One region of the Pseudoalteromonas sp. 13-15 genome, then DNA from elsewhere that is predicted to be linked to it. Evidence: riboswitches for the same ligand, from Rfam matches in the RefSeq annotation. Region 1 holds a riboswitch; the other holds the start of a gene.
What was found. Region 1 has a riboswitch for cobalamin ahead of ATS72_RS07740 (TonB-dependent receptor domain-containing protein). Riboswitches for the same ligand answer to the same signal wherever they lie in the genome.
Positions count from the first base shown of each region.

Region 2: linked by a shared signal. The riboswitch ahead of ATS72_RS08935 (ABC transporter ATP-binding protein) and the one ahead of ATS72_RS07740 (TonB-dependent receptor domain-containing protein) in region 1 are both predicted to bind cobalamin.

Region 1 is NZ_CP019162.1:1,675,095-1,679,955, forward strand. It holds gene ATS72_RS07730 (efflux RND transporter permease subunit) at 1-667, shown strand, start outside; gene msrA (peptide-methionine (S)-S-oxide reductase MsrA) at 750-1,286, shown strand; gene ATS72_RS07740 (TonB-dependent receptor domain-containing protein) at 1,332-3,158, opposite strand; cobalamin riboswitch at 3,192-3,355, opposite strand; gene ATS72_RS07745 (YajQ family cyclic di-GMP-binding protein) at 3,533-4,015, opposite strand; gene ATS72_RS07750 (VanZ family protein) at 4,168-4,518, shown strand; gene ATS72_RS07755 (ketopantoate reductase family protein) at 4,511-4,861, shown strand, end outside.
Region 2 is NZ_CP019162.1:1,916,042-1,920,902, forward strand. It holds gene ATS72_RS08925 (cobyric acid synthase) at 1-721, opposite strand, end outside; gene ATS72_RS08930 (FecCD family ABC transporter permease) at 724-1,728, opposite strand; gene ATS72_RS08935 (ABC transporter ATP-binding protein) at 1,730-2,530, opposite strand; cobalamin riboswitch at 2,607-2,745, opposite strand; gene ATS72_RS08940 (porin) at 2,793-3,722, opposite strand; gene ATS72_RS08945 (LysR family transcriptional regulator) at 3,908-4,762, opposite strand; gene ATS72_RS08950 (DUF413 domain-containing protein) at 4,854-4,861, shown strand, end outside.

The DNA of each region.
Region 1 (4,861 bases):
TTACACACTCGAACAAGCACTTAACTTTTTAAACAATGTTGCCGCAGAAGAAAATGATATTGACGGCGCAATAGACTACAAAGGTGAATCTCAGCTTTATTACGAAGGCGCATCAGCAATGACCTACGTATTTGTATTAGCGCTAACAGTTACCTTTTTGGTATTGGCAGCACAATTTGAAAGCTTTATGCACCCATTTGTAATTATGCTAACAGTACCGCTTGGTTTAATGGGCGCGATGTTTGGTCTTTGGTCTACCGGACTGACGCTTAATATTTACAGCCAAATTGGTATTGTTATGCTCATAGGGTTAAGCGCTAAAAACGGGATACTCATTGTTGAATTTACCAACCAATTACGCGACAAAGGTGTAGAATTTAGCGAAGCAATATTACAAGCGGCTACACAACGTTTACGCCCAATAATAATGACATCGCTAACAACGGTTATGAGCTCAGTGCCATTGGTATTAGCATCAGGCCCTGGCGCTGAAAGCCGTATGGTAATTGGTGTTGTGGTATTTACCGGGGTTATTGTTTCAACGCTACTTACTTTATTTGTTGTGCCAGCTGCGTATTATGCGCTTGCTCGTAACACACAATCGCCTGAATATTTACAACAAAAACTTAATAAACAAGCAGCCGAAAAACCGCTTGAAGAGATCTAAGCAAGCTAACGCGTCGTAACCTTGTTGTTATGGCGCTAAGCTTTATGCTTTGCGTGACCTTTGTCAAATATTAGGAATAATTATGAGTTCAACAACGCAAGTAGCAACCTTTGGTGGTGGCTGTTTTTGGTGTATTGACGCAGCATTTAGGCGTGTAAATGGCGTGTCTGATGTAAGCTCGGGTTATACCGGTGGCAATACTGACAATCCAACATACAAATCAGTATGCAGTGGTACAACGGGCCATGCCGAAGTAGTAAAAGTTGAATTTGATAGCACTATTGTAAGCTTTGAAACATTGCTCGCGATGTTTTTTACACTGCACGATGCTACGCAATTAAATCGCCAAGGTAACGATATTGGCACACAATACCGAAGTGTTGTTTATTACCATAATGAGGAACAACTTGCGCTTACTAACACTATGATTGAACAGCTACAAACCCATGTTAGTGAGCCTATTGTTACCGAAGTCAGCCCGGTGACAACTTACTACCCTGCTGAGCACTATCATCAAGATTACTACAACGAAAACCCACAACAGGGTTATTGCAGTATGTTAATCGCACCAAAATTACATAAGTTTGAAACCGTATTTAAAGAGTTTTTAGCTGAGTAAAAACACAAAAAAGCCCGGTAAAACCGGGCTTTTTATTTAGATTATTTAAAACTGGTAATCTATGCCAGCAAAAAAGCGGCGCTCTGGCGTGTTGTAGTAATACACCTGCGCTGTTGTAAAATCAGCGTTAGAATCAACTGCGTTGTATTCCTTATCGAATACGTTTTCTATACGAAGCGACACCGTAACCTCATCATTTACTTGGTAATTGCCTGCTAAATTCCAAAGCGTATACGAACCCAATTGCGAAACCGCCCCTGCTCGCTCACCGCGATATTGCATTTCTATGCTTGTATCAAATGCACCAAACTGTTTTGCAAGCTCCCAATTAAAGGTTCGTTTGGCAACGTTTCTAAGCGCTTCGCCTGTTTCTTTATCTTCGGCACTTAGGTAAGCAAAATTCACATTACTATCAAAACCAAAAATTTGATTGGCTAAACTAAATTCAACACCTTCATATTGAGCCTCATTAATATTGGTGAGTGCAAAATTAGCGTCATAATCAATTTTATCTTCAATTTCATTTCTAAAAATGGCGACATCGACACGTACAGTATCAAAGTCGACGTTTAAGCCAAGCTCACGATTCACTGACGTTTCAGGTTGAAGATTGGCATTGCCGTAAAGAGGAAAGTACAAATCATTAAATGTTGGCGCTTTAAAGCCCGTGCTTTGGCTTATTCTAAATGTTGCGTCTTCAGATAAGTGATAGCCAGCTGCCGCTGTGTACGTTGTTTCATTACCAAATTGCTCATCGTCATCTTGACGAACAGTTAAATTGGCAAGCAACTCATCCGCATCGTAATATGCGCCAACAAATACAGCTAATACATCGCGCTCTTGCACTTCAAACGTGGTTGAGCTTTGTGATACGTCATCATTGTACCAATTAATACCACCACTAATGTTTAACGTGTCGTTTAAGCGGTATTGGCCGTTGTAGTCAATTTGTGAGCGCTTAGTAACAAACGTACTTGTTGTTGGCCCTTGAGAAAAATCAACATAACGATTGTCTGAGTCATCCGTTGCAAATGCTATATCAAGGCTGTGATTTTGATTTTTATAGTCTTTATTCCAACCAGCCGAAAGCTGGTAATTTTTAAAATCCCCTCGCTCAATCGTGCTATCGGCAGGACTAAAGCGGCTGTCGTAATCAGCAAAGCCTTCGCTGTATTGCCCTAGTAACTTAAAGTTACCGAAATGTGTGTCGGTATAGTTTACTTTAAAGCCAAGGTTTTTGTTTTCAAAACCGTCTTCATCGGGTGCTGCACCTTGAAGTACATCAAAGTTGTCCGTCTTTTCAAACCCTGCATTAAAAGCCGTTGTTACATCGCCTGCTTTTACAGAGCCAGCAATCTGGTAGTCTTGGTACGCGTCAGATCCAAACGTAGCACTGACCGAAAGGTTATCTGACTCCCGAGTAATAATATTAATAACACCTGCTAACGCATCAGAGCCATAAATAGCTGCACGTGAACCTTTAATTATTTCTATGCGTTCAATACTATTTAATGGCACATTACTTAATGCTTTTTGACCAAGCGTTGCCGAACCGGTGCGTACACCGTCTATTAAAATGAGCGTATCACCTGACCCTGTACCGCGCAATGAAACACCGGCATTTTGACCAAAACCGCCGTTAGGGTTGACCTGAAACCCAACTTGAGTGGTTAGTAGCGTTGGTAAGTCGCGAACATTACTGGTTTCAATGTCATTACGAGTTATAACATTTACACTCGCTAATACATCAGTAATTGATTGTTCAAACTTATTAGCGGTTACCGTAATGGTTTCGATTGATTGCTCTTCAGCAGATACAGATAGTGACAGCGCAGCAGTAATTGCAACGCCAAGAGTTGTTTTTTTTAACATGAAGTTCCCCTTCTTTGCCCACCGCAAAGAACTAAGTAAGATTACATCAAGGCCGGTCTCCGGACTCAGTAAGTACATAGCTTTATGCATTACTTTACCGTTGCGGGGGCAGTGTTGGGATTGTAGTCATCATGAAAACGCACCAACTTCCCGATTATCTTATTAAAAAAATCAAACCGTTGAAAAGATTAATAAGCACCTTGAAAATAGGCCGCTATTGTGAGGAGTTTAATAAAAAATGTCAACGGACGTCTATACAGCTAAAAAGCGAATCAATTAAAAACAAAAACTATGTAGCGTTTATAAAAAAAGCCAAATAACCTGCGCGGCTATTTGGCTTTTTATTTATAAAGCGCCCAAAAAGGCTTTTATAATTAATCGCGGAAGTTTTTAAACTGAAATGGCTGACCTAAATCGGCAGTACGCACCACTTGCATAGCAGCTTGTAAGTCATCACGCTTTTTACCCGTTACGCGTACTTCCTCGCCTTGAATAGCCGCTTGCACTTTTACTTTAGAATCTTTAATGGCTTTTACTACTTTTTTAGCCACATCTTTTTCAATACCTTGCTTTAGCGCAACGTTACGAAAAACATTTTTACCTGCACGGCTAATATCTTGCAACTCTAAGCTCGCTACATCCATACCACGCTTAGAAACTTTACCCGCTAAAATATCAAACAATTGCATAACCTGTGAATCAGCTTCAGCTTTTAGCTTAATTGTTTTGTCGTTTAGCTCAATAGATGCATCAACACCTCTAAAGTCAAAGCGAGTCTCAAGTTCACGGTTTGCATTATCTACCGCATTTTGTGCTTCGTTCATTTCTACTTCAGATACAATATCAAATGAAGGCATTGGTTTTCTCCTAACTATTCAATCTTAATTTTATGGCGCAATTATAACGCTAAAATTATAAATCTTTACATTTTTCTGCATCTTGTTCAGGTGCGATACTAATTTAGTTTGATATACTTAAGCTTCTTTTTTAAGCGACTCTAGGATTTTACGTGACAAGGCGTGTTTACCAAGCTGTTTTTTTGCTCAGCATCGTAGCGTTTACTTTTTTATTTGCCAAAGAAATAAAAGGCGCAGCTAACCTATTTCCACACATTGATAAAGTAGCCCATTTTGGGATTTTTTTTGTGCTTGCTATTATTATGGATAAAGCGTTTAAGCTTCCTTTGTACGCACAAATTTTGTTATTGGCCGGTTACGGCGCATCAATTGAAATAATGCAAGACGCACTCCCCTACAGGCAGGCCTCTATTGGCGATTTTATAGCTGATTTTGCTGGTGCTGCTAGTTACTTTTTACTAAGAGTTATTTTTACACCTCGAAAAAAGAATCCCTATGACTAATATTTTAATTGTAGGCGATGGCGCTATTGGCTTGTTACTAAGCCACTTTTTAAGTCACAAAAATAATGTTCATGTTTTAACACGCAAACCAACCTGCAATACGCGTTTTTATAGCCGTAAAAACGCTCCGTCAGATAACATTAATGCACGCTTTATTAATTTAAGCGATCTGGCGCAACAACCTAGTTATGATGTTGTTATTTTTACAGTTAAAGCTTTTCAGGTTCAAGATGCATTTTCACAAGTAAAACCTTATCTTGCTGCAAATTCAATATTAGTCGTTTCTCATAATGGAATGGGAAATATTGAAGAGCTTATTCCTCAGCTGAACACTCAGCAAGCA
Region 2 (4,861 bases), 240 kb from region 1:
TGTTTATTGCAACAGCATCTTCCGCGTCGAGAGTTAAATCGTGAAGGTATGGCAGTACTCCTAAAACAGGCTTACCCGTGTATTGCTCTAACCAGTCAAGCCCTCCTTGAAGCAAACTTATATCGCCTCTAAAACGGTTAATTACAAAACCCTTTACACGTGCTTGCTCTGATTCGCTAAGTAATGCCAATGTCCCCACTAAATGAGCAAATACACCGCCTTTATCTATATCAGCAATAATAATCACTGGGCAGTCTACTTTTTCAGCGTAGCCCATGTTAGCTATGTCGTTTTCACGCAGGTTTATTTCAGCGGGGCTTCCCGCACCTTCCACCAATAAAAGATCAAACCGTTTTGCTAAACGCTCGTGTGATGAAATGACAGCGTCCATGGCGACTTTTTTATAATCGTGGTACTTGCCGGCTTCCATGTTGCTAATCGCTTTACCATGAATAATAACTTGGGCGCCTGTATCGCTATTGGGCTTAAGTAATATCGGGTTAAAGTCGGTTTCGGGCTCTACCTTAGCAGCAATAGCTTGCAAAGCTTGCGCACGGCCAATTTCGCCACCGTCGTTTGTCACTGCGCTATTAAGTGCCATATTTTGTGGCTTAAACGGTGCGACTTTTATGCCTTGATTTGCAAATACTCGGCAAAGTGCAGCCACTAAGGTGCTTTTTCCCGCATCCGAGGTAGTACCCTGTATCATGAGTGTTTTCATGGCTACACCTTAGACTTTCTAAAAAAGAGTAAACTTAAGAAAAACGCACTCCCCATAGCGGCCGTGATCACCCCTACTGGCAACTCTTGATTTTGAAGTAAAGAACGAGACAGTACATCGACCCACACCATAAATGTGCCTCCTGCTAAGCTTGTTATTAATAGCCCTGCTACGGTGCCTTGTGAAATAAAAAAGCGCACAATATGTGGCACCATTAATCCAACAAAACCAATACCGCCACACATTGCCACCAGCACAGCGGTTATTAATGAGCTTAAAATTAGCATCAGCACCCTAAATCGATGCACTTTAACACCAAGGGTTATGGCACTTTCGTCACCTAATAACATGGCATTAAGCTGGCGCCTAAAACTAATCATTACGCAGGTGCACAGTGTAATCACTAAAAAGGGGATCCAAAGTGTTGCCCACTGCGCACGAGCAAAACTTCCTAAGGTCCAAAATAAAATAGCTGCAACGGCTTGCGGCTCGCTCCAATAAAGCAACAAACTCGTAAATGCACTAAATAAAAACGAGAGTGCAACACCAGCAAGTAACATAGACTCAACTTGCCCGCCCTGCTGCCTTGTGGCAATTAATATAAGTAAGCTCATTGCTAATAAGCTACCAAGCAAGGCTGCGGCCGAAAGCATAAAACCCGCGCTAATTCCTACAAATGCCATAAGTACAACTACACCAAACGAAGCACCTGACGATATACCGAATAAGTAAGGATCTGCTAGTGGGTTACGTGTCACGGTTTGTAAAATTAGCCCAGCAATAGCTAACCCCGCACCGGCTAAAAACGCCAATAATGTACGGGGCATTCTTAATTCAAAAATAATACGGCTGGTGAATGAAGCATCATTTAAATAAATAAAACTGTTAAATACATCCTGTATTGAGGTATCTGCAGCACCAAAGCTCAATGCTAAAAATAAACTTACTAAGGCAATAGTAATGCAAATAATCAGTGCAACTGAATGGCGTACATGCATTGCTAACATATTATTTGTAACCATAAAAGTAGGTAATATGAGGCGTAACTTTACCCAATTGAGATTCTTGAGGATGGTTACTAACCTGAGCGCATACACCAAATACATCATCAAGCATGTGCTCAGTCAGTACCTCTGCAGGAGAGCCGGTATGCGTTATTTCTCCATTTTTAATGACGACAAGCTCATCACACATAGCGCTAGCCAAATTAAGATCATGAAACGAAGCAAATACTGTAACACCAAGAGACTTTGCCAGCTCCATAACCTGTATTTGATATTTAACATCAAGGTGGCTAGTGGGCTCATCCATAATTAACAGCTGAGGTTGCTGAACAATAGCACGTGCAATGAGTGCCCGCTGCTTTTCGCCCCCAGAGAGCGATTCAAAATTTTGATTTGTGTGCAGCTCAAGCCCTACCGTTTTTATAGCTAGAGTGATTTGTTGTTTTTCGCTTTGCGATGTTGAACTAAATAACGATTTATGAGGCGTTAGGCCAAGAGCCACAACATCAAATAACGACAAATTAAAATGCGATGGCGCCTCTTGTAAAACAACAGCAACGCACTTTGCATATTCATCACTTTTAAGCTGCCAAATATCATGGTTATTAAACTCTATAACCCCTTCATTAGGCTTATTAAAACGATATAAACAACGCAGTAAACTCGACTTACCTGCGCCATTAGGGCCAATTAAGCCCACAAATTTACCTTCGGGTATTTGCACATTAATGTGTTTGAGAATAGGTTTATTTGCTATTCCCCACGAGAGATTTTGAACGTTTAATATTGGTGCTTTAGTTTGCAATACTCTGTCCTAGACACGAGTACCCACTTGTAATGCAACCACCAAAAAGGAGTACATTAAAATTAGCATGAGTAGGCCCGCTCATTAAAAATTGATTTGTATCTGACTTAAAGCATAGCGCTAATTACAGTTGCGGGAACAGTTGAGGAATTGCACCTCATTCCAAATGAAGCTCTATTATGGGCGGGTAAGTAAATAATTTAAAGCAAAAAAAACCGCGCTAATTACAGCGCGGTTAAAAAGGGAGTGTTTTAACTCGTCGTTAAAACTTATATTCCATACCTAAACCTAAGTAATCTTGGTCTACGTTGTTGTCCATATCAAAGCTTGAGTAAAAGCCAAATACTTTAATGTTTTTGTTAAGCTTGTGATCAACACCCACTGAAATAGCTGTTTTATCATCGCTATCGTCAAAGTCCATTGCTTGGTACTGAACTTTAAACGTATTTTTACCCATGCTGTATGCTGCATTTAATAAGTAACCGTCACCTTCAGCTGAACCGTCTACTTTTTCTTGAGTTTGGTACATAGCACCGAGTTTAAAGTCTTCAACTTTACCTTGGATTGACGCACGTACAACATCGTAACCATTTACTTCGCTGTCAGCTGCAATTGAGGCATATACCGCACTCTTTTTAAGTGCTGAATCACCGTAAGTTACTGCCATTGAGTAACCGTTATCAGCATCTACATCATCCTCAGCAATAAAAGTAGCAAGTACTTTAAAACCTTCGTATGAGTTTGAAGTATATGTAATTGAATCACCTAAACGGTTTTCACCCTTGAATACGTTTTTAATATCGCCTTCAAGGTCATTAAATAAATCGAGTTTACCTTGCGCTTGTTTAAACGCCGTGTCGTTACGACCCACTACTACCTGACCAAACGAGCCTTTAACACCAACATATTGGTTACGCGCAGAAATATTATCGTCGTCGCCTTTTGAGTCTGCATCTGTTACATCAACTTGAAACTCAAACTTATAAACTGCTTCTAAGCCATCGGTAATTTTTTCTGAACCTTTAAGGCCAAAACGAGATGCATTACTTTTAATTTCAGTGAACGACCCTTCGCCGTCATCTGTAGACTGAACAGTCACATTTGCTTTACCGTAAACATCAACGTCAGCAAGTACATTAAAAGATAAACCACTTAGCAAAGCGACACATAAGCTCGATTTTACAAATTTCATGTTATTTCCTCGATAATCACAAAAGACTAATTTTTAAAACGACTGCAGTTTGTCACCACTAAATGACAGAAATATTACAAATGAAATATTTTTGACTTTTAAAGTTAATAAAACTGCATTATTTATGAAATCAAAAGGACATGAACATCAATCATACAAATATGTACCCACTTAAAACCCAATTACTAAGCATGTGCCTTAATGGTAGGTAGTAAATTTATGAGTGTTTCTATCAGTTCCTTTTGTTCGTTATCTCTATGGTAGGCTACAAATATATCTCTTGACGTATTTTCTACATTTTTTACATGAAATAATTCACCATTTTCTAAATGTTGCTCAACCAAAACATGTGGAATAAATGCGCTACCACCACATTGTAGTATTAAATCTAACGCAATTCGTCCGGTACTTGTTCTAAAGTAAGGAGGCGTTTTACCGGTAAACTGGCGTGCATGCCAAAGTGAAAATGTCGTTCCCCAGTCAACATACACGTACTGATTATCAAAAAAGTTTTCGTTTGTTGCAGTGTCATACCCACTTACAGGAATAATAGGCAGTTCACAAATACGCTCAACAACTAACTCATCTACTTTTGGTGGATCAAATAAAATGGCTAAATCAAGCGTGCGCTCAAGCAATAATCGCGTGCTTTCTTGCTGGGCTTTAACTTCAGCAACCAAAGAGACTCCAGGCATAGCCGACACAATATTAGTAATACCAAACTGCAAAAAGGCATCCCAAATATTAGGCGTCCCTGCCAAGCTAATTTGTTTATGCATATTATCAGCAAGGGCTACATCTACTTTGGCGCGCTGCATGCCTGTTATGATCATTTGCGCATGAGGCAACAACCGCTCACCAGGCGCTGTTAATTGAATATTATTACGCTGGCGAATAAATAAATTAACACCAAGCCCTTGCTCTAATTGACGAATACGAAAACTAACCGCCGACTGCGTTATATAGAGGTTCTCTGCGGCTTTACCGAAATGACGCGTGCGCACTACTTCAACAAATGTTTTTAATAAATCGATATCCACTTTTTTATCCTCACGATAAAAATAACTTGTTTAAAAAATTGCCAAACTTGCATCATACTCCAACTAATTAATAGGGTATGAGGATATAGCTATGAGCAT